3 regions of the Rhizobium sp. P1_E1 genome follow, and region 2 is predicted to be linked to each of the others. Evidence: riboswitches for the same ligand, from Rfam matches in the RefSeq annotation. Region 2 holds a riboswitch; each other region holds the start of a gene.

What was found. Region 2 has a riboswitch for FMN ahead of ribN (riboflavin transporter RibN). Riboswitches for the same ligand answer to the same signal wherever they lie in the genome.
Region 1: another riboswitch for FMN. It lies ahead of AC1D1Z_RS09725 (6,7-dimethyl-8-ribityllumazine synthase); the one in region 2 lies ahead of ribN (riboflavin transporter RibN).
Region 3: another riboswitch for FMN. It lies ahead of ribB (3,4-dihydroxy-2-butanone-4-phosphate synthase); the one in region 2 lies ahead of ribN (riboflavin transporter RibN).

The regions. Positions count from the first base shown of each region.
Region 1 covers NZ_JBFUAY010000018.1:14,888-21,068, forward strand. Annotated here, with positions in the region: gene ampC (class C beta-lactamase) at 1-341, opposite strand, end outside; gene AC1D1Z_RS09715 (LysR family transcriptional regulator) at 465-1,349, shown strand; gene AC1D1Z_RS09720 (VOC family protein) at 1,468-2,157, opposite strand; gene AC1D1Z_RS09725 (6,7-dimethyl-8-ribityllumazine synthase) at 2,332-2,766, opposite strand; FMN riboswitch at 2,845-2,987, opposite strand; gene AC1D1Z_RS09730 (SRPBCC family protein) at 3,231-3,677, shown strand; gene AC1D1Z_RS09735 (GCG_CRPN prefix-to-repeats domain-containing protein) at 3,911-4,222, shown strand; gene AC1D1Z_RS09740 (hypothetical protein) at 4,337-4,561, opposite strand; gene AC1D1Z_RS09745 (adenylate/guanylate cyclase domain-containing protein) at 4,765-5,883, shown strand; gene AC1D1Z_RS09750 (winged helix-turn-helix domain-containing protein) at 5,957-6,181, shown strand, end outside.
Region 2 covers NZ_JBFUAY010000012.1:69,580-77,676, reverse strand. Annotated here, with positions in the region: gene clpX (ATP-dependent Clp protease ATP-binding subunit ClpX) at 1-714, shown strand, start outside; gene lon (endopeptidase La) at 1,117-3,534, shown strand; gene hupB (DNA-binding protein HupB) at 3,741-4,016, shown strand; FMN riboswitch at 4,141-4,295, shown strand; gene ribN (riboflavin transporter RibN) at 4,380-5,288, shown strand; gene AC1D1Z_RS07520 (esterase-like activity of phytase family protein) at 5,372-7,582, shown strand; gene AC1D1Z_RS07515 (aldo/keto reductase) at 7,656-8,097, opposite strand, start outside.
Region 3 covers NZ_JBFUAY010000052.1:11,434-19,530, reverse strand. Annotated here, with positions in the region: gene AC1D1Z_RS18610 (ATP-binding protein) at 1-876, shown strand, start outside; gene mobB (molybdopterin-guanine dinucleotide biosynthesis protein B) at 928-1,449, opposite strand; gene mobA (molybdenum cofactor guanylyltransferase MobA) at 1,446-2,075, opposite strand; gene AC1D1Z_RS18595 (DMT family transporter) at 2,085-2,993, opposite strand; gene AC1D1Z_RS18590 (SDR family oxidoreductase) at 3,322-4,089, shown strand; gene ribB (3,4-dihydroxy-2-butanone-4-phosphate synthase) at 4,176-4,811, opposite strand; FMN riboswitch at 4,938-5,136, opposite strand; gene AC1D1Z_RS18580 (glucose 1-dehydrogenase) at 5,329-6,111, opposite strand; gene AC1D1Z_RS18575 (hypothetical protein) at 6,206-6,346, opposite strand; gene AC1D1Z_RS18570 (SDR family oxidoreductase) at 6,382-7,170, opposite strand; gene AC1D1Z_RS18565 (sugar ABC transporter ATP-binding protein) at 7,193-8,097, opposite strand, start outside.

The DNA.
Region 1 (6,181 bases), on a different contig from region 2:
TATTTGCTTGCCTTGTCCGACAGCGAAAGTCGGCCGGTCACCTCAGCGTAGGATGTGAGGGTCACTGTAAACGTTTTGCTGATTGACCCGAGTTCGAACATGGTGGCCGCAGTGACGGGCTTGTCGGTGTCCTTCGACACGACGCCGTAGTTGAAGATGTGGTCCTCTCCGTCAACGGTAATGGCAACGGCCATGCCCGGGATGCCGTATTTATCCATGATCGGTTTGATCGCGTTGTCCGAGATGGCTTGCAGTTTCATCTCGTCAGCCGCAAAGCCATTTGAGGAAATGCATGTCGCGACCAGGGCGGCTGATAGAATTCCTATCCAATCAAGCTTCATTTTTTCATCCTCCAGACGCGGTTCAATCAGCGCAAAGGCGCATGAGGACGGCATTTAATGGCACTGTTTTGCGGCAGCAAACGATGATATCTCGGAGGAGATACAAGAAAATCTAGGGCTAAGATGGTTCGGCAATTCCTCCCTTTGAATGGCTTGAGAGCCTTCGAAGCTTCGGCGAGACATCTCAGCTTCACCCGCGCCGCAATCGAACTTTGCGTTACTCAGGCCGCCGTAAGCCAGCAGGTCAAAAGCCTGGAGAAGCGATTGGGCGTTGCGCTTTTCCAGCGCCTCCCAAAGGGTTTGAAAATCACCGCGGAAGGTGAAGCTCTTTTGCCAACGTTGACCAATTCCTTCGATCAAATGGCAATCACGCTGGACAGGATTGAAGCCGGGCAAGTTCGGGAATTGCTGTTTTTGGGCGTGGTTGGAACCTTTGCTGTCGGCTGGTTATTGCCAAGGTTTCCGGATTTTCAACAGCAGCATCCATTCATCGACGTGCGCATTTCGACAAACAATAATCGCGTCGATATGGCCGCTGAGGGGCTGCATTTTGCCATTCGCTTCGGCAGCGGCTCCTGGCACGGCACAGAAGCACTGCGTCTGTTCGACGCTCCGCTTTCGCCTCTGTGCACCCCCAGACTGGCAGACCGTTTAAGATCGCCCGCAGATCTTGCCGAAGCGACGCTTTTGCGGAGCTATAGGGCCGACGAGTGGAGTACCTGGTTCGAGGCCGCGGATGTTCCGCCGGCGGCACAGGTCAACGCAGGGATCGTTTTTGACTCTTCCCTCGCCATGATGGAGGCGGCCATGCAAGGATTGGGAATTGCTCTGGCGCCGCCGTCGATGTTTTCCAGGCATCTGTCATCAGGGGCTATATTACAACCTTTTCCCACGACCATATCATTGGGCAGCTATTGGCTGACTCGACTTCAATCAAGGCCGCCAACGGCAGCCATGCTCGCATTTTCCGATTGGATAACGTCGCAGATCTCTTCCGCATCTCAATGACAGCTTCTGGCGGATCGCGATCCTCGACCTGACGAGGCATAGACACGATAAAACATTTCGGTATGGCGCGCGCCATACCGAAATGCCCTTGCTTCTCAGAGGATGTTGCCGCCTTTGCCTACAAGGGAAGCTGCTTGCCGGCCTGTTCGCTGACCATGTATTCGGCGTACCAGTCCGGCCAGCCTTCGTCGTGCTTGCCGCCGTTTCGCTTCTCGTGTTCACCATGGGCAGTTGCCGCACGGCGGAGTGCTGACGCAAGCTCGGTCGACGTCGTGAATTTCGTCTCGTCGGCGTCGATGCGCCCCGGCAGCCGCGTGGTGACTTCCTGGAACAGCCAGCCGTTGCCGTCGGGATCCTTGAATGAGGCGAAGGAGCGATAGCTGCGATGATCGGGATCGCGGCCGGCGATCCGCAGGCGGCCGAACAGATAGGGTTCGTCCTTGCCGGCATAGACGCCGGCAGCGTCATGGAACACTTCGCTGACCTCGATGCCGCGGGCGATGAGATCGCGGCGAGCGGCCTCGATGTCGGAGACGATCAGGTAGAGCCCCTGGGCGGAACCGGGGGCCGCGGCGGTGACGTTCTTGCCGAAGATGATCGCGCAGCCGGAGCCGGGCGGGGTAAACTGGATTACACGGAAATCGGCATCATTGGCGAAGTCGGCGTCGAGCCGCCAGCCCAGGCCGTCGTAAAAGCGTTTGGCGCGATCGACGTCGGAAACGGGGATGACGACCACCTCGAGCTTGGTGTCGACGGGCTGTGTTCTCGGGGTCTCAATGGGGGTTTCACTGCGCATTGCATTGCTCATCTTCAGCTCCTTGGGGTTTTGGATGCGTTAAGAATGGCGATACATGTCAGTGGCCAGTGGACCACAGTGCGGTGAGGCCGTCGAATCAATTATTCTGTCTGGTTTGGCCGTGTAGCGGAGTTGTATCGAAGCGGCGGGACTGTTCCCGCCGTCTTCTGTTCGTCGAACCGCTGACTACGCGGCAAGAGCGGCGCGGGTTTTGCCGATCGTCAGAGCTGCCTTTGCCGCTTCACGGCCTTTCTCGACGAAGTGCGCGCGGTAGATCTGCTTGTGATGCTCGGTTTCCTGATACTGGTGCGGCGTCAACGACACCGACAGCACCGGCACGCCCGTATCCATGCCGGCGCGCATCAGCCCATCGACGACGGCCTGGGCGACAAATTCGTGGCGGTAGATTCCGCCGTCGACGACGAAGGCGGCGGCAATGACGGCGCCGTAACGCCCGGTTGCCGCAAGATCGCGGGAAAGCAGCGGCATCTCGAATGCGCCGGGAACATCGAACACGTCGACCTGCTCGGGCGGAACGAGCTGGTAGAAGCCATCAAGGGCGCGGTCGACGATGTCGGCGTGCCAGCTGGCTTTGACGAAGGCGTAGCGGGTGGGTGTCACGGTAATCTCCTTTGGCGAACAGACACATCACCCAAGGCGATCACGAACGTCCCCGACAGCCGCAAGGGCGGCAGGAACGCACGTTCTCTTTCATCCGGACTATGACCGTCGGCTCAGGCATCTCACCTGATCTGCTGACCCTTCCTGAGAAGGCGCTCGCGGGCTCGCAATCAAAATTGCATACCGCCGGTAGGGACTTTCACCCCGCCCTGAGAACGGCACGAACAATAGGGGGAAGGCGGCGGGCTGGCAATAGGTCGAAATGCTTTCGCGGCCGGAGCTGGATCAGAGCTCCCCAAGCGGCGATTTCGCTCGTTCGTCGATGGCGACCGGCAATCCCTCTTGCGGAGGAGGGGCATGCGCCTACATGCTCTCTGTGAGGACATCTAGGTCAGAAATACCACGACAAGACAGGACGCGCTGTCTCCGCCTGGGCGGGGCCGTGACAACCATGGGAGAGAGTGATGCCAGAATTTTTCGTCGTTCACCGCGAGGCGCATATCGCGGCGCCGCCGGCCGCGGTGTTTGCGCTGATGACCGATCCGGAGAAGATCCTGCGCTGGATGGGAACGGAAGCGCAGGTCGAGCCGCAGCCCGGCGGACTCTATCTCGTCAACGTCACCGGCGCCCGCTTTGCGCGCGGCTCGTTTCGTGAAGTGGTGCCGGTTCATCGCCTTGCCTACAGCTTCGGCTGGGACGGCAGCGAGGTGGTGCCGCCGGGGTCGAGCCTGGTCGAGATCGATCTGATCGAGCAGGGGGGCGGAACGCTGTTGCGGCTCACCCATAGCGGCCTGCCCAGCGCCGATCAATGCGCCGGCCATGCGGAAGGCTGGGCGCATTACCTCGGGCGGCTGACCGAAGTCGCCGCCGGGCGTAGTCCAGGTCCCGACCCATTTTACGGCAGGACGTAGCCCAGCGTTTCCACCTTCGACATCGCGCGCTGCCAGAACAGGATGATTTTAGGCTGGATCGGCCCAAAGTCTGAATCCTGTTCTAAATTAAAGAGTTAGAGCATAAGGTCGTCCGAAAACCGCTCACACTTTTCGGCATCATGCTCCAGCGCCAAACATGAACGCGCAGTTCATCTCCAGTTCAATTTAGCGGCCATAAAGTGGGGACGGCTGGATTGAAAATGGAGTTCTCGATGAAAGCGCTTTCTATCGCGGCCGCCTTGCTCGTTGGCGGCCTCTCGATCGGCACAGCTGAGGCGACGCCGATGGGGACAATCAATGTCCAGAGCAATGTCACAAAGGTCGACTACGCCTGCGGTCGCGGCTGGCATCTGACGCGCTGGGGCGAATGCCGGCGAAACTGGAGACGCCCGCCGCCGGTAGCTTTCTACGGTGGTCCGCCCCGCTGGGGCTGGGAGCGGCGTCACCGGGATTGGGATGATGGCCCGCGCTGGCGCCATGAGAGGCGCTGGGATCGCGACCGGCGTTGGCGGGATGACGACTAAAGGTCTCGCTTAGATGTAATGGATGAAGGCCGGAGCGATTTTCGCCCGGCCTTTTCTAATGAAACAGCTTCGCCGACGCTGACAGCCAGCGTTCTCCCGATTTGCCCGAGAGGGTCAGATCCTGCCGACGAGCCAGTGCTTGTCGTCGATCAATTCCTCGAGCTCGATGGGATCCTTGACGCCGAATTCGAACCATTCGACGAGTTCTTTCGCCTTGCGGCTGCTCTCCTCCGCCGTCAGCTCGACCTGATACCTTTCGCACCATCGCCGAAGGATCGACGTCAGCAGCGTCATGTCATTCCCATCCAGCGGATCTTTCGGCCAGAATATCGTGCCCATCGTACCCCTCAATCACACGATGACGAACGGCCCTATAATGGAATCAAAGTCGCGCAAGTTTAAAGTGTTTATTTTTTGTTTTCCACCGTGGCGAATGGCTTTCGACAGGGAGCGGACGTCCTTTTTCGAACCCGGGGATGACCGCAAGCGGTCACTCCGGGGATGTCCTTGCGGCCGCCCCGGTGAGCGTGCGATGTTAAGCCATGGATCTGCCGTCCCCCCTTGCCTGGCTGATTGACGAGGCCGGCGCCTCGCCTGGTCCCGAACGGTTTCTGGCCGAACTCGGGCGCCGGCTGCTGGCCGATGGCCTGCCGCTTTCCGGTGGCGCGCTGACGCTTTCGGTGCCGCATCCGATCATCGCGCGGCGCACCTGGCTGTGGCGGGCCGAGACCGGTGCTGTCATCGAGGCGTTGGCCTTCGCCGCGGCTCCGCAGAGTGAGGCCGGGCGCGAGTGGCTGGCCGGGTTGGGACCGGTATGGGAGGATAGGATCGGGCCTGTACAGGACAATCAGATATCTGACAGACCGGTGCTCGGCTGGGCGGGTATCGCCAATGGGGCGGGGGCCGGTGCATTCGGCCCGGCTGAGGCTGGCCTGCTGCACGAGGTCGCGCGTTTTGCTGGAGCGCCGCTCGCCGCCTTGGCGGCGCGGGAGGCGAAGGCCGCGCTGCTTGAAGCCTATCTCGGCCGCCGCAGCGCCGCCCGGGTGCAGGCCGGCGCCCTTGCCCGCGGCACCGGCGAGACCATCCGCGCAGCCCTTCTCTGCGCCGATCTGCGCGACTTCACCGCGCTCTCCGAAGTGACCGAGCCTCACGTGATGATCACCGCACTGGATGCCTGGTTCGACCGCGTCGCCGGCGCCGTGCATGCCTTCGGGGGCGAGGTGCTGAAGTTCATCGGCGACGGCGTGCTGGCGATCTTTCCGGTCACGGCTACGTCGAGCGAGGGCGACGCCGCTCGAGGGGATTGCGAGGCCTGCGAGGCAGCACTGCGCGCGGTCGCCGCCAGCCGCGCCGGCATGGCCCATCTCGATCAGGTGCGCCAGGCGCAGGGGCTGGCGCTGCTGCCCTTCGGCGCAGCATTGCATTTTGGCGAGATCCTGTGGGGCAATATTGGTGCTGCCGACCGGTTGGACTTTACGGCCATCGGCCCCGCCGTCAATCTGGTCAGCCGGCTGGAAGGGCTGTGTAAGCCGCTCGGCCGAAGCGTGCTGATCTCGGGCGCGGTTGCGGCGAATACGGCGACGGCACTGATGCCGCTCGGAGAGCACACCTTGCGTGGCATCGCCGACCCTTGCGCGGTCTTCACCCTGCCTGAGGATTGAGCTGCGGACAGGGCAGTTGCATTTATGCAAAGAAAGCTTTGCAAAGATATCTTTGCAATAGTAGGCTTCCGGCATGAAAAATCCGCGCCCGCAGCCTGCTCAATCCGTCACCGCACCCCGCACCCTCAGCCGTGTCGTGCCCGATCCAACCGCGCTGAAGGCGCTGACGCATCCTGTCCGGCTGCGCATGCTCGGCATGCTCAGGCTCGATGGCCCCGCCACCGCGACGCAGCTTGCGGCGCGGCTCGGGCTGAATAGCGGCGCGACCAGCTATCACCTGCGTCAGCTCGCCCAGTAC
Region 2 (8,097 bases):
GACAAGATTTCGCGCAAGTCCGACAATCCGTCGATCACCCGCGACGTCTCGGGCGAGGGCGTGCAGCAGGCGCTCCTGAAGATCATGGAAGGCACGGTCGCTTCCGTTCCGCCGCAGGGCGGCCGCAAGCATCCTCAGCAGGAATTCCTGCAGGTCGACACGACGAACATCCTGTTCATCTGCGGCGGCGCCTTTGCCGGCCTCGACAAGATCATCTCTGCCCGCGGCGAGAAGACCTCGATCGGCTTCGGTGCGACCGTCAAGTCGCAGGATGACCGCCGCGTCGGTGAGGTCCTGCGCGAACTGGAGCCTGAAGATCTGGTCAAGTTCGGCCTCATCCCTGAGTTCATCGGCCGTCTGCCGGTTCTGGCGACGCTTGAAGACCTCGATGAGGACGCGCTGATCCAGATCCTCTCCGAGCCGAAGAACGCGCTGATCAAGCAGTATCAGCGCCTGTTCGAGATGGAAGACGTGGAACTGAACTTCCACGAGGACGCTCTGCGCGAAATCGCCCGCAAGGCGATCGTGCGCAAGACCGGCGCCCGCGGCCTTCGCTCGATCATGGAGAAGATCCTGCTCGACACGATGTTCGAATTGCCGACGCTGGAAGGCGTGCGCGAGGTCGTCATCTCCGAGGAAGTGGTGCGCGGTTCGGCCCGTCCGCTTTACATCTATGCCGATCGCCAGGAAGAAAAAGCCAACGCTTCGGCGTGAGCTTGGGCTTTCGTGTGATTATTTTGGGGGCTTGCCATAGGCAGGCCCCTTTCTATTTGAAAAACCATGCGAAGCGCTGCTAGTATTTGCCGGTGGGAACCGACATTGCCTTTGCCGATGTTGCGCAAGGGGTAGTGCTTGGCAATCATGCAATGATTCCGTAAGTCTCTTGCTGGCGTTTGTATTTTAGCCGGGTCGGAAGTGGTAAGCGCCGGTCCAGCCACGCGCTTCATAGTGTTGGCGTTCCGTTGTAATAAAGCTGTCACATCCGAGGGACGCGGGCGTTTGCGTGGCTTGAAAAGCGTAGTCAGAACCTCCACTTGTAGCAACAAGTGAGAGTGCCGGCCGGTCCCAAGCGGCCGTGCAGAGAGCCCGGCAACGGGACGATGGAAAGGACATAAAATGACGAAGAAAACGTCTGTAGCGAGCAGCACTGCCTACCCTGTTCTGCCCCTGCGCGACATCGTGGTTTTCCCGCATATGATCGTGCCGCTGTTCGTAGGACGGGAAAAGTCGATCCGTGCGCTCGAAGAGGTCATGGGTTCCGACAAGCAGATCATGCTGGTGACGCAGATCAACGCCAGCGACGACGATCCGGATCCTTCCGCGATCCACAATGTCGGCACCGTGGCGAACGTGTTGCAGCTCTTGAAGCTGCCCGACGGCACCGTGAAGGTTCTGGTCGAAGGCCGCGCCCGCGCCGAGATCGACACCTATACCAGCCGCGAGGATTTCTATGAGGCGCTCGGCCATGTGCTCGAGGAGCCGCATGACGATCCGGTCGAACTGGAAGCTCTGTCGCGTTCGGTCGTCTCCGAATTCGAGAGCTATGTGAAGCTCAACAAGAAGATTTCGCCCGAAGTGGTCGGCGCCGCCAGCCAGATCGACGACTATTCCAAGCTCGCCGATACGGTCGCTTCGCATCTGTCGATCAAGATCACCGAGAAGCAGGAGATGCTGGAGACCACCAGCGTCAAGCAGCGCCTCGAAAAGGCCCTCGGCTTCATGGAAGGCGAGATCTCGGTCCTGCAGGTCGAAAAGCGCATCCGCTCGCGCGTCAAGCGCCAGATGGAGAAGACCCAGCGCGAGTATTACCTCAATGAACAGATGAAGGCGATCCAGAAGGAACTCGGCGACGGCGAGGAAGGCCGCGACGAGATGAGCGAACTGGAAGAGCGCATCTCCAAGACCAAGCTGTCCAAGGAAGCCCGTGAAAAGGCCGATGCGGAACTGAAGAAGCTGCGTCAGATGAGCCCGATGTCGGCGGAAGCCACCGTCGTGCGCAACTATCTGGACTGGCTGCTCGGGATCCCCTGGGGCAAGAAGTCGAAGATCAAGGCCGATCTCAACAATGCCGAGAAGATCCTCGAAGCCGATCACTTCGGTCTCGACAAGGTCAAGGAGCGCATCGTCGAATATCTGGCCGTGCAGGCTCGCGCCACCAAGATCAAGGGCCCGATCCTCTGCCTCGTCGGCCCTCCGGGTGTCGGCAAGACTTCGCTCGCCCAGTCGATCGCCAAGGCGACCGGCCGTGAGTATGTCCGCATGGCGCTTGGCGGCGTTCGTGACGAAGCCGAAATCCGCGGTCACCGCCGCACCTATATCGGCTCGATGCCCGGCAAGGTCATCCAGTCGATGAAGAAGGCGAAGAAGTCCAACCCGCTCTTCCTGCTCGACGAGATCGACAAGCTCGGCCAGGATTATCGCGGCGATCCGTCCTCGGCCCTGCTGGAAGTGCTCGATCCGGCGCAGAACATGACCTTCATGGACCACTATCTGGAAGTCGAATACGACCTGTCGGATGTGATGTTCATCACGACGGCAAATACGCTGAATATTCCAGCGCCCCTGATGGACCGCATGGAGATCATCCGTATCGCCGGCTACACCGAGGATGAAAAGCGCGAAATCGCCAAGCGGCACCTGCTGCCGAAGGCCATCAAGGAACATGCGTTGCAGCCGGAAGAATTCTCGGTCAGCGACGACGCCCTGATGGCGATCAGCCAGCAGTACACCCGCGAAGCCGGCGTCCGCAACTTCGAACGCGAACTGATGAAACTCGCCCGCAAGGCGGTCACCGAGATCATCAAGGGCAAGACGAAGGCCGTTCATGTGACGGCTGCCAACATCTCCGACTACCTGGGCGTCCCGCGCTTCCGCCATGGCGAAGCCGAGGGCGAGGATCAGGTCGGCGTCGTGACCGGTCTTGCCTGGACGGAAGTCGGTGGTGAGCTGCTGACCATCGAAGGCGTGATGATGCCGGGCAAGGGCCGCATGACGGTCACCGGCAATCTGAAGGAAGTCATGAAGGAATCGATCTCGGCAGCGGCCTCCTATGTTCGCTCGCGCGCTGTCGATTTCGGCATCGAGCCGCCGCGCTTCGACAAGAGCGACATCCACGTGCACGTGCCGGAAGGCGCGACGCCGAAGGATGGCCCCTCGGCCGGCGTCGCCATGGCAACCGCGATCGTCTCGATCATGACAGGCATCCCGGTGGATAGGCATGTGGCCATGACCGGTGAAATCACCCTTCGCGGTCGTGTGCTGCCGATCGGTGGTCTCAAGGAAAAGCTGCTCGCAGCGCTTCGCGGCGGCATCAAGAAGGTGCTGATTCCGGAGGAAAACGCCAAGGACCTGGCGGAGATTCCCGATAACGTGAAGAACAACATGGAGATCATCCCGGTATCCCGCATGGGCGAGGTGATCAAGCATGCGCTGATCCGGCGACCGGAGCCGATCGAATGGGACGGCACGGTAGAAACGCCCGTCATCGCAACGGTCGAAGGCCTCGATGAGACAGGCGCAACCATAGCGCATTGAGTGGCCTTTGCCACATTTACGCCCAATTGGGGCAAAACACGCAAAAAGGCTGGCGGAAACGCCAGCCTTTTTTGTGAAAACGTCATGTAGACGCTTGCTTTTCCTTGATTTGCAGGGCTTTTGGGTTTTCGGCGGGCCTGATGAAACCTATTCTGCGCCTAGCTTACTTTTGAGTCGTTTCATACCATTTAGAAAGGGGTGGAAACATGAACAAGAATGAACTCGTGTCCGCAGTAGCCGAAAAGGCAGGGCTGACGAAGTCTGACGCGGCTTCCGCTGTTGACGCGGTTTTCGACGTTGTCCAGGCTGAACTCAAGAACAAGGGCGACATCCGCCTCGCGGGTTTCGGCAGCTTCACCGTTTCTCATCGTGCCGCAACGAAGGGCCGTAATCCGTCGACGGGCGCTGAAGTCGACATTCCGGCTCGCAACGTGCCCAAATTCACGCCTGGCAAGGGCCTGAAGGACGCCGTCAACGGCTGATCTGATATTATCCGTCAGCCGGAAACGAGACCGGTTGTGAAGGATTTGAGAGGGGTTCGGCTTTGCCGGACCCCTTTTGCTTTAGGAACACTCTTGCCGCCGCGCGGGCTTTGATCTACGACATTTCTGTTCTCAGGGCGGGGTGAAACTCCCCACCGGCGGTAAGAGTTTCGGCTCGAGCCCGCGAGCGCCTTCCCTCATGTCCAAGCGGGGGAAGGGTCAGCAGATCCGGTGCGATTCCGGAGCCGACGGTTAAAGTCCGGATGGAAGAGAATGAGTGTTGGCCGTGCGAAGGGCAGGGATCCGCCATGTCGCTCGTGTCCGTGCCTCATGCGTCCTGATTTATGTTGGTCCCTGTTTTGGATGAAAGACATGAATCAGACTTCCCTTGCAGTCTCGCCGTCCCGCGCCGTTGTCGGTGCACTCTGGATGGTGCTTGCCGGCATTGCTTTTTCGCTTCTCAACGTCGTCACCCAATGGCTGACGATGAAGCTTGCCTTTCCCTCGGCGTCGGCAGCCTTCTGGCAATATGGCTTCGCCTTCCTGTTTTCGTTGCCGTTCCTTAAGAGGCTCGGCCTCGCGGCGATGCGCACGCACTATCCCTGGCGTCACCTCGCGCGCGTCGCGCTTGCCGCGCTCGGCGTCGAGGCCTGGGTCGCCGGCCTTGCCGCCGTGCCGATCTGGCAGGCGATCGCACTGGTGATGACCTCGCCCTTCTTCATCATTCTGGGTGCCCGGCTTTTCCTCGGTGAGCGCGTCGGCCCGGCCCGCTGGGCCGCGACGGCGGCGGGTTTCACCGGAGCGATGATCATCCTGCAGCCATGGTCGGACGGCTTTGGCTGGGCGGCACTCCTGCCTGTGCTCTCGGCGATGCTGTGGGGCGCCTCGTCGCTGATCACCAAAAGCCTGACGGGCATTGAACGACCGGAGACGATCACCGTCTGGCTGCTCGTTCTGCTGACCCCGATAAACGGCGGGCTGGCGCTTGCGGCAGGTTTTGCAGTGCCGACGGGCGCAACGCTTGCCCTGTTCTTGCTGGCGGGGCTGCTGACCGCCGCAGCGCAGTATTTCCTGACGCTTGCCTATGCCGCAGCCGATGCCGCCTACGTCCAGCCGTTCGATGATCTCAAGCTGCCGTTGAACGTGCTGGCCGGTTGGCTGTTCTTTGGCTATGCGCCGGCGGGTTACCTTTGGCTGGGAGCAGCTCTCATCCTGTCTGCCTCGCTCTTCATCATGCGAAACGAGATGCGCCGGGAGCGCAAACCAGCCTGATGTGGTCTGGCGCAAAATGTCGCCTCTGTCATGCCTCTGTCATGCCGCTCGCGCAGAAAACTCCTGTTTCGAATGTTCGACACATGGGGGATTTCATGACAATTTCATCGCGCAAGGCAGCGCTCGCTGCCGTGCTTCTCGCATCCGTTGCCTTTCCGGCCGCGGCCGAACCGGTTTTCAATCGCATCGCTTCCTTCCCGGTTGCGCAGAACCTGCCGGCTGACAAGGACAAGCTTTCGGTGAGCTCCGCCGAAATCATCACCGCGACCGACGACGGCAACACGCTGATCTATAGCGACAGCCCGCTCGGCGCGATCGGCTTCATCGACATTACCGATGCCAAGGCTCCGAAGGCCGGCGGCGCGGTGATGATGGACGGCGAGCCGACATCGGTCACCTCGAGCGGCGGCAAGGCGCTCGTTGCCGTCAACACTTCCGAAAACAAGGCGAAGCCCTCGGGCCGTCTCGCCATCGTCGACGTGGCGACCAAGAAGATCGAAAACAGCTGCGATCTCGGCGGCCAGCCGGATTCGATCGCCCTCAACAAGGATAAGACGCTCGGCACCATCGCGATCGAAAACGAGCGCGACGAAAAGGTCAATGACGGCAAGATCCCGCAAATGCCGGCTGGCGACCTCGTCGTCTTCCAGGTCAGGAACGGCACCGTCGATTGCGGCACGATCAAGCACGTGGCGCTGACCGGGCTTGCCGGCGTCGCCCCGGAGGATCCGGAGCCGGAATTCGTCGCCTTCAACAGCCTGAACGAGATTGCTCTGACGCTGCAGGAAAACAATGAGATCGTCATCATCGACGCCAACACGGCTGAAGTGAAGACGCATTTCTCCGCCGGCAGCGTCGATCTCACCGGTATCGACACCAAGCGTGACGGCGCCCTGAAATTCTCGGGCGAAGCCAAAGGCGTGCTGCGCGAACCCGACGCCGTGAAGTGGCTGGACGACAACCGCCTCGTCGTCGCCAATGAAGGCGACTACCAGGGCGGCTCGCGCGGCTTCACCATCTTCGACAAGACGGGCAAGCTTCTCTACGAATCGGGCGCATCCTTCGAACGCGCCGTCGCCCATATCGGCCACTATCCGGAAAGCCGGTCAGGATCGAAGGGCGTCGAGCCGGAAGGCCTCGAAGCCGCCAAGTTCGGGGACGATCAGTATTTCTTCCTGCTCGCCGAGCGTGCTTCGGTCGTCGGCGTCTATAAGGATACCGGTGCCGATCCCGAACTCGTCCAGTTGCTGCCGTCCGGCATTTCGCCGGAAGGCGCGATCGCCATCCCTAAGCGCAATCTCCTCGTGACTGCCAACGAACTCGACCTCGGAAAGGATGGCGGCGCGCGCTCGCATGTGATGATCTACGAGCGCTCGGAAGGCGAAAAGGCCTATCCGCAGATCGTCTCCGCCGAGAAGGACGGCAATCCGATCGGCTTTGCAGCCCTTTCGGGTCTCGCCGCCGTTCCGGGCAAGCCGGGCATGCTCTACGCCGTCAGCGACAGCGTTCTGGGCTCGCAGCCGACGATCTACACGATCGATGCCAGCAAGAAGCCGGCCGTCATCACCGACGCCCTCGTCGTCAAGCGTGACGGCGCCCCGGCCCAGAAGCTCGACATCGAAGGCATCGCGGCTGCTGCCGACGGCTCCTTCTGGCTCGCCTCGGAAGGTTACAGCGAGCGTCTCGTTCCGCATGCCCTCTACAACGTCAATGCCAAGGGCGACATCAAGGCCGAGATTGCCCTGCCGAAGGAGCTCGTCGCCAACGAAATCCGCTACGGCTTTGAAGGCGTGACCATTGTCGGCACCGGCGACGATGCGACGCTCTGGATGGCGGTCCAGCGTGAGTGGAGCGATGACGAGAAGGGCTTCGTCAAGCTCGTCTCCTACAATCCGAAGAAGAGGGAATGGGGTGCTGTGCGCTATCCGCTCGACAAGACGGAAAGCGGCTGGGTCGGCCTGTCGGAAATCTCGGCCCAGGGCGACAGCGTCTACATCATCGAGCGCGACAACCTCGTCGGTGATGCCGCCAGGCTGAAGAAGCTCTACAAGGTCGCGATATCGGACCTGAAGCCCGCCAAGCTCGGCGGCGAGCTGCCGGTCGTCAAGAAGACCGAAGCCCACGACTTCCTCGGTGAGCTGAAGACCGCGACCAACGGCTACGTGCTGGACAAGCTTGAAGGCTTCACCTTCGACGCATCGGGCAAGCCCTATGCGGTCACCGACAATGACGGCGTCAGCGACTCCTCCGGCGAGACCCTGTTCTTTCCGGTTGACCTGGTCGGCACCAACTGAGCTTCTGAAAGTTCCACGACATAAAAATGGCCGGGCGAAAACCCGGCCATTTTCGTCTCGGAGTATTGGGCGCCTACCAGCGCTGATGCACATGCGGCGCGATCAGCCGCTCGTAAATCTCGCGCGTTGCTGCCATGACATCGGCCGAAAGCGGCGCCAGATTGGCAGCAGCCGCATTGCCCTTGGCCTGCTCGGCGTTACGCGCGCCGGGGATGACGACGGTGACGGCGTCGCTCATCAGGATCCAGCGGAGCGCGAAGGCGGCCATGGTGGCGCCCTCGGGCACCAGCTTGCGCACCTCTTCCACCGCCTGCAGGCCGACCTCAAAGGGCACGCCGGCAAAGGTCTCGCCGACATCGAAGGCTTCACCGTTGCGGTTGAAATTGCGGTGGTCGTCGCTGGCGAAATGTGTGTCCCGGGTGATCTTGCCGGAGAGAAGACCGCTGGCGAGCGGTACGCGGACGATGATCGCCACGTTCCTGCGGCGTGCTTCCTGGAAGAACAGGTGATCGGGG
Region 3 (8,097 bases), on a different contig from region 2:
GCAACCCTGCCGCCGGCGCTGGTCGATGCGAACCAGCTCGAACTGGCGCTGCTCAACCTTGCGGTCAATGCCCGCGATGCGATGCCGGATGGCGGGACGCTGTCCATATCGCTGCGTGATGCGCAGGTGGCCGGCGATGACGGCACTCTCGACAAGGGCGCCTATCTTGTGTTGGCGGTGGCCGATAGCGGCACCGGCATGGACGCGGAGACGCTGAAGAAGGCGGTCGATCCGTTTTTCTCGACCAAGGAACTCGGAAAGGGCACGGGCCTCGGCTTATCGATGATCCACGGGCTTGCCGTTCAGCTCAATGGCGCACTTCGTCTGACAAGCGAACTTGGGGTCGGGACGACCGCTGAGTTGTGGCTTCCGGCAACCGAACAGCGCCCCGAGCGGGTGATCGAAGCGGAACTGCCCGTTCCGCAAGCTGCATCCAGACTGAAGATCCTGCTGGTCGATGACGATGCCTTGATCGCCATGAGTTCGGTCGACATGCTTGAAGATCTCGGCCACGAGGTCGTCGAAGCAAACTCCGGCGCGCAGGCGCTGGAACTGATCAGCAGCGGTCAGCATTTCGACCTTGTCATAACCGACTATTCGATGCCTGGTATGACCGGCGCACAGCTTGCCCAGGCCGCAAGGGAGATTTATCCAGCATTGCCGATCGTGCTGGCGACAGGTTACGCCGATCTTCCCGCCGGCACCGATATCGATCTTCCGAGATTGGCAAAGCCCTATGATCAGGCTCAGCTCGCCAAGGAAATCGCCAAGGCGATGGCAAGCGAAACAATTCAGCTTCTCAGGTCCGGCAGTGGTGCACGGGGCTCAGGGCCTCCACTGCCGCGCGTCCTTTCAGGCGCGCAAAGGACGCTGTAACACTTTTAAGCGCTGCATCATTTTGTCCTTAATTCGATTCCGATTTAAGAATTATGCCTTGGCCTGTCCAAGGCCGACGATGCCAGCAATGAAATCGGCGATGGCGCCCGTGTCGTCCAGATCGAAGACCGGCAGGGCCGTATCCGTGACGGCATGATCGGCGGCGATAGCGCAGATATGGGGATCGCTTGGTGCCAACGGTTCACGATTTGCCGCCTCCAGGCGGCGGGCCTCGATCTTCGGGATCGGCTCGCGCTTGTAACCTTCGATCAGCACGAGGTCGCAGGGGGCGAGGCGGGCGAGGATCTCCTCGAACACAGGTTCGGGGGCACCGCGCAGCTCGTGCATGATGGCGTAGCGGGTGCCGGAGACGATGGTGACCTCGTGGGCGCCGGCCTGGCGGTGGCGGTAGCTGTCGGCCCCGACCTTGTCGATGTCGAAATCATGATGGGCGTGCTTGATCGTCGAGATCCTGTAGCCGCGGCGGGTGAACTCCGTCACCAGTCGGACGGCGAGCCCCGTCTTGCCTGAGTTCTTCCAGCCGGCGATGCCGAAGATTTTCGGTGCGGTCATCCGCGAAGGGCCTCCAGCCAGCGTTCCGCCTCGACGAGATCGTCGGGCGTATTGATGTTGAAGAAAGGGTCGAGCAGGCTGGCGCGGGTCGGATGCAGCGGAAACGCCACTTCCGTAACGTCATGCCGTAACAGGAAGTCGCGTACGCGGCGCTTCTCGTCGGTGGTGATCCAGGCTTCGAGATCGGCGGCCAGCGTCACCGGCCACAGCCCGAAGACGGGATGGCTGCGGCCCTCGGAGGCGGCAATGGCGATCTGCGACGGGTGCTCGATCGCTGCCGCCAGCCGGGCGACGAGATCGGCCGGGAAGAACGGGCAATCCACCGAGACGGTGACGACATGGGTGATCGAGGGCAGGCCGGCGGCATAGACCATGGCTGCATGGATGCCGGCCATCGGCCCGGCCTTACCGCGAAAACGGTCAGGAACGACAGGCACGCCCTCGGCGGCGGCATCGGCATTGACGGCAACGAGCGGGGCCTGCTGCGAGAGGCGGGTCAGCACATGGTGGAGCAGGCTCTCGGCCCCGAGCATCACGCCTGCCTTGTCGCGGCCCATGCGCTGCGAGCGGCCGCCGGCCAATACGACGCCTGCTATATCAGATCTGCCAAGCGAGAATTCAGCCATCATCCTTCCTCAGACCGGCGCGCGCGGCGCGGATTCCTGCGCGATCGGCGATACGCGGCGCTTGGCCTCACGATAGAACGTATAGAGGCCGGAGGCGATGACGATCGCAGCGCCGACGAGCGTCCAGCTGTCAGGCACTTCGGCGAAGAAGAGGAAGCCGAGCAGAGAGGAAAAGATCAGGCTGGTATAGCGGAACGGCGCGACGAAGGAGATTTCGCCGGTGCGCATGGCGAGGATAACCGACTGGTAGCCGACGAGCACCAGCACCGATGCGAGCACGAGATGCCCAAGTGCGCTAGCGCTGACCGGCTGCCAGCCGCCGAGCAGCGGGATGAGCAGCGCGCCGAAGAAGGAGGCTGATATGGCGGTGATGACGGTTATCATCAGTGAGGGAATTTCCGGGCTGATGCTCCGGGTGGCGAGATCGCGGCCGGCCGTCGTCAGCACCGCGGCGACGCAGAGCAGGGCGGCGGCGGTGAATCCTTCCGGGCCAGGGCGGATAATGATCATCACGCCGACGAGGCCGACGAGGATCGCCGACCAGCGCCTCCAGCCGACCGGCTCACCGAAGAACAGCGCAGCACCGAAAGTGACGACCAACGGCAGCGACTGCAGGATCGCCGAGGCATTGGCGATCGGCATCATGCCGAGCGCGGTGATATAGGTGACGGCGGAGAGCGTCTCGCAGATGATCCTGAAGATGATCATCGGCTGCAGCATGATGCGCCAGGAGCGCAGCGCGCCCATTTTCCAGGCAATCAGATAGACGAGCAGGCTGGTGAAGAGACCGCGCAGGAACATGATCTCGCCGGCGTTCATATAGGCGATCACCGATTTGGACAGAGCGTCGCTCGCGGAAAAGCCGGCCATTGCCATGCTCATATAGATGGCGCCCTCAGTATTGCGTGACCGCGGCATGAAGAGATTCCCGTTACCTGTGCGCTCCTTTTAGTCGCGAAGATGCATGAAGGGAATCGGATGAATGTCACACCAGGGATAAATCGATGATGCGGTGCACAATGGCGCTGATGTCAACGCAGGCGTGTGGGTGGAAGTCTAGACAAGTGCCTGTTTTATAACGTGAATTCCGATATTTCCGACGCCGCGATCAAGGCGTCGATGAGGACGCGCCGTCGCGTTGCCGGTTCGGCCATAGGCGTTTTTCTCGTCCTGCTCGGGAAACGGGTGGCTGCATCGCCTGATGTTTGAGCATCTCAGGTCTCGCAACAACCCAGGAGAGATCGATATGACACTTCTCAACGACAAGATCGCAATCATCACCGGCGCAAGTTCCGGCATCGGCCGCGCGGCGGCGAAACTCTTTGCACGGCAGGGCGCCAAGCTCGTGGTCACCGGCCGGCGGCAGGACGCGCTCGATGCCATCATCGCGGAAATCGAGGCGGAGGGTGGTCAGGCCGTCGCCATATCAGGCGATGTCAGGGACGAGGCGCTGCAGGCAAGGCTCGTCGAGACGGCAGTTTCGCGTTTCGGCCGGCTCGACATCGCCTTCAACAATGCCGGCATCCTCGGTGAGATGGGGCCGGTCGCCGGGCTGTCGCTGGAGGGCTGGCGCGAGACGATCGAGACCAATCTCACCGCCGCCTTCCTCGGCGCCAAGCACCAGTCGGCGGCGATGGGAAAAGGCGGCGGATCGCTGATCTTCACCTCGACTTTCGTCGGCCACACCGTCGGCATGCCTGGCATGGCCGCCTATGCGGCGAGCAAGGCGGGGCTGATCGGCTTCGTGCAAGTGCTCGCCGCTGAACTCGGAGCGCAGAAGATCCGCGTCAACGCATTGCTTCCCGGCGGCACCGACACACCCGCCAGCATTACCAACGCGCCGGATGCCACGCCGGAGGTGCTCGCCTTCGTGGAGGGGCTGCATGCGCTGAAACGCATGGCGCAACCCGAAGAGATCGCCAATGCGGCGCTTTTCCTCGCCTCCGACATGTCGAGCTTCGTGACCGGCACGGCGATGCTGGCGGATGGTGGGGTTTCGATCAGCCGGACATAGGACCGGCAAGGGAAGGTGCCGTCAGTGTCATCACTGCGGCACGTTCTTTGTTGCGGCGGGCTATGCCGCCGCAACTAAGGCATCGATCAGGCGACTTCGCGTATGTCTCTTTCCGCCTGGCGGTCGAGGTAGGCGACCAGATCCTCGATGGTGACGAGGGGTAGGTTGTGGCGTTCGGCGAAGAGCGTGAGTTCGGGCAGACGGGACATGGTTCCGTCGTCGTTGGCGACTTCGCAGATGACGCCGGCGGGGACCCTTCCGGCGAGGCGGGCGAGATCGACGGCGGCTTCGGTATGGCCGGGGCGGCCGAGCACGCCGCGGGGGTTGGCGCGCAGCGGAAAGATGTGACCGGGGCGGGCGAATTCATCTGGCTTTGCGCGATCGTCGACGAGGGCGCGGACGGTGGCGGCGCGGTCGGCAGCCGAGATGCCCGTCGTCGTGCCCTTGAGATAATCGACCGAGACCGTAAAGGCGGTTTTGTGCGATTCCGTGTTGTTGGGCACCATCAGCGGAATATCGAGCGCATCGAGGCGCTCGCCTTCCATGGCAATGCAGACGAGGCCGCGGGCGTGGGTCATCATGAAGGCGATTGTTTCCGGAGTAACGGCATCGGCCGCGACCACGATATCGCCTTCGTTTTCCCGGTTTTGGTCGTCAACGACGACGACCATCTTGCCGCTGGCAATGGCTGATATGGCATCTTCAATTGTTGCAATAGTCATGCTGTCTGGCCTTTCAAGGGTTATGTCAGCGTACTGACATGGTCTGCTCGGCTCAATCCGTGAGCGAGCCTTCTGCCCTTGGGCGAACAAACGTCAGCCGACTCCGTGATGGAGTGCGACTGCCCGTGTTGTCCTCTTCCATCCGGACTATACCGTCGGCTCCGGCATCTCACCGGATCTGCTGACCTTCCAGCAATTCAAAGTGCTACAGCGTCGTTTGCGCGTCTGAAAGACGCGCGGCGCTGTGGTGCCGGAAGCGCTCGCGGGCTCCAGGATTGCTCCTGATACCGCCGGTGGGGAATTGCACCCCGCCCTGAGAACATTTCAAAGATAGGATCAAAAACAGGCGGATGGCAAGGTCACTCGACCGGGCAAAAATGCAAAGCTGCCCTAACGCCGATGGACACACTGTTCACATGGAGGCGACGACCGGCTCGCCTTCCGTGCTTCGTTGGTGGTTTGATCCTTCCATGCATGTCGTTGTCCCAAACCACTGCGCACTTTTAGGCGACATGCATCAGGACATGATCAGGCCGCCGTCGACATTGATCGTCTGGCCGGTGATATAGGCGGCGTCATCGCTGGCGAGGAAGGTGACCAGGCCGGCGACATCCTCTCCGGAGCCGGCCCGTTTCATCGGGATGCCCGCGACCCATTCCTTCATCAGTTCGCCGGGGGCGTAGTTGCCGAGCAGCTTGCCCCAGGCCTGGTCGTTATAGGCCCACATGTCGGTCTCGATGATGCCGGGGCAGAAGGCGTTGACGGTGATCTTCTCGGTCGCGACTTCCTTGGCCAGGCTCTGGGTGATGCCGACGACGCCCATCTTCGAGGCGGCGTAATGCGGGGTGTAGATGAAGCCATCGCGGGCCTGGCCGGAAGCGGTGTTGATAATGCGGCCGCCGCGCTTGTGCTTGCGCATTCTTGATATCGCCTCCTGAGCGCAGAGGAAAACGCCTTTGGTGTTGACGGCCATCACCTTGTCCCACTCGTTTTCGGTCAGGTCCTCGACCCGGGCGATGGTAATGACGCCGGCATTCTGGATCGAGACGTCGACCGAGCCGAATTCCTTCTCGGCGGCATCGTAGAGGGCCTTGACGCTTGCCTTGTCGGTAACGTCGCCGATGAAGGAGATCGCCTTGCCGCCTTCGGCCCGGATCTGTTCGGCAACGCCGTGGACCAGCTCCTCGTTGGCCGAAACGACGAGATTGGCGCCTTCGCGCGCAAAGCGTCTGGCGATGGCAGCGCCGATGCCGCGGCTGCCTCCCGTGATCACGACCGTCTTATCTTCGAAGCGTTTCATGCTCTTTCCTTCCCGGTAAACAGCAAATCTGGGCGTGACCTGCCCTGCGATGATTATTGGAGCTCAAGCGGTTGCCGAGATAGTCTTGGCGAATTCAGGCAGTCTTGGGCGCCGTCCGTTCGACAGCCCGTTCGATCGGCGTGAAGGGCGGGCAGACGACGATATCGCACGCCGTCTTGCCCGTTATTCCCTTCAGCGCCTCGATCTCAGCTAGGGAGGAAGCGAGACCGTTCATTATCCAATTGCCGGCAATGAGCTTTCGCCTCGCCATCACCAGCAGCAGAAACCGCCGTCGACGAGAAGATCGACGCCGGTCACGAAGCTTGCCGCATTCGACAGCAAGAACACTGCCGGGCCAACCATCTCGTCCACCGCTGCCATTCGCTGCATTGGCGTTTGCTCTTCGAAGAGCTTGGTCTGATGAACCATCTCCGGACGGGTGTTCATGGGCGTTGCCGTGTATCCGGGGGAGATGGTGTTGACGCGAATGCCGCGGTCGACCCATTCCATCGCCATAGACTTCGACATATGGATCACGCCCGCCTTGGAGGCGTTATAGTGCGCTTGGCTCAGTCCTCGGTTTACGATCACACCCGACATGGAAGCGATGTTGACGATGGAGCCGCGTCCATTCTTCAGCATGGCGCGAGCCTCTGCCTGGCAGGAAAGAAAGACGCCTTTCAGGTTGATATCCATCAACGTCTGATATTGGTCCTCCTCCATCTCTTCCGCTGCGTTCGCGTTAGCGATGCCCGCCGCGTTGACTGCAAGTGTCAATGCGCCGAGATCTGCCTCGGTCCGTGCTATTGCCTCTCCAAGGGAAGACTTGCTCGTGACATCAGCCGCGATCTGGATCGAACGGCGGCCAGCGGCGCGAATATGTTCAGCCGTCCTGGCCAGCCCGTCGTCGGTTCGACGGTCGAGTAACGCCACGTCGGCGCCGCACTGTGCAAGGCCGATGGCAATGCGCTGCCCGATGCCGCTGCCGGCTCCGGTAACGATGGCAACCTGGCCGCTGAGATCGAAAAGCTTCGGGGCGTTCAGAGTGATGTCGGACACCGCTCTTCCTTTCTCTGTCTGTTTAGATGGTGGCTAGCTCCATGACCGAAACGTCATTTGCCTGGTCACGATTGAGAATGCCTGCCTGTTTGCCTTGCGCAAGCACGAGAATGCGATTGGAGACGCCGAGAACTTCCTCGAGGTCCGAGCTTACGACGATGACCGCCACGCCCCGTTTGGCAAGATTGACGATGATGTCGTAGATGCCCGCTCGGGCGCCGACGTCGATGCCTCTCGTCGGTTCGTCGAGTACGACGACCTTAGGATCGCGCATCAGCCATTTCGCGATGACGACCTTCTGCTGGTTGCCGCCGGACAGGTCCGAGGCATATTGCTCCGCACGGCCCTTTACGCCGAACTTGGCAACTGCCTTCTCCGCAAACGAGCGCTTGACGCGCGGCGTAATCCAACGCCCGCCCAGCTTGTCAAGATTGGCGTATATAATGTTCTCGCCGATCCGGTGCCCGACAACCAAGCCTTGCTCCTTGCGGTCTTCCGGGACCATCACGATGCCCTTGGCGATCGCGTCCGCCGGATCGCGCAGCCTGAGTTCTTCGCCTTCCAGCTTGATCGAACCTGCACTGATTGGGTCCGCGCCCGAAATGGCGCGGACAAGTTCCGTGCGGCCGGCGCCGACCAATCCGGCGATCCCGAGAATTTCCCCGGCGCGCACATCGAAGGTAACGTCACGGAATGAGTTGTCCGGCGAGCTCAGCCCGGACACCTGGAGTACTGGATGGTCTGTCGGAACCGGCAGGGCAGGGAACAAGCGGTCAAGTGGGCGTCCAACCATGCTCTCGACGATCGTTCGCACCGGTGTCGCGCTGTCGGAGAATTCCTGCACGCGCTCGCCATCGCGAAGAACGACGATCCGGTCGGTTATTCGCTTGATCTCTTCCATGCGGTGGGAAATGTAGACGATGCCGA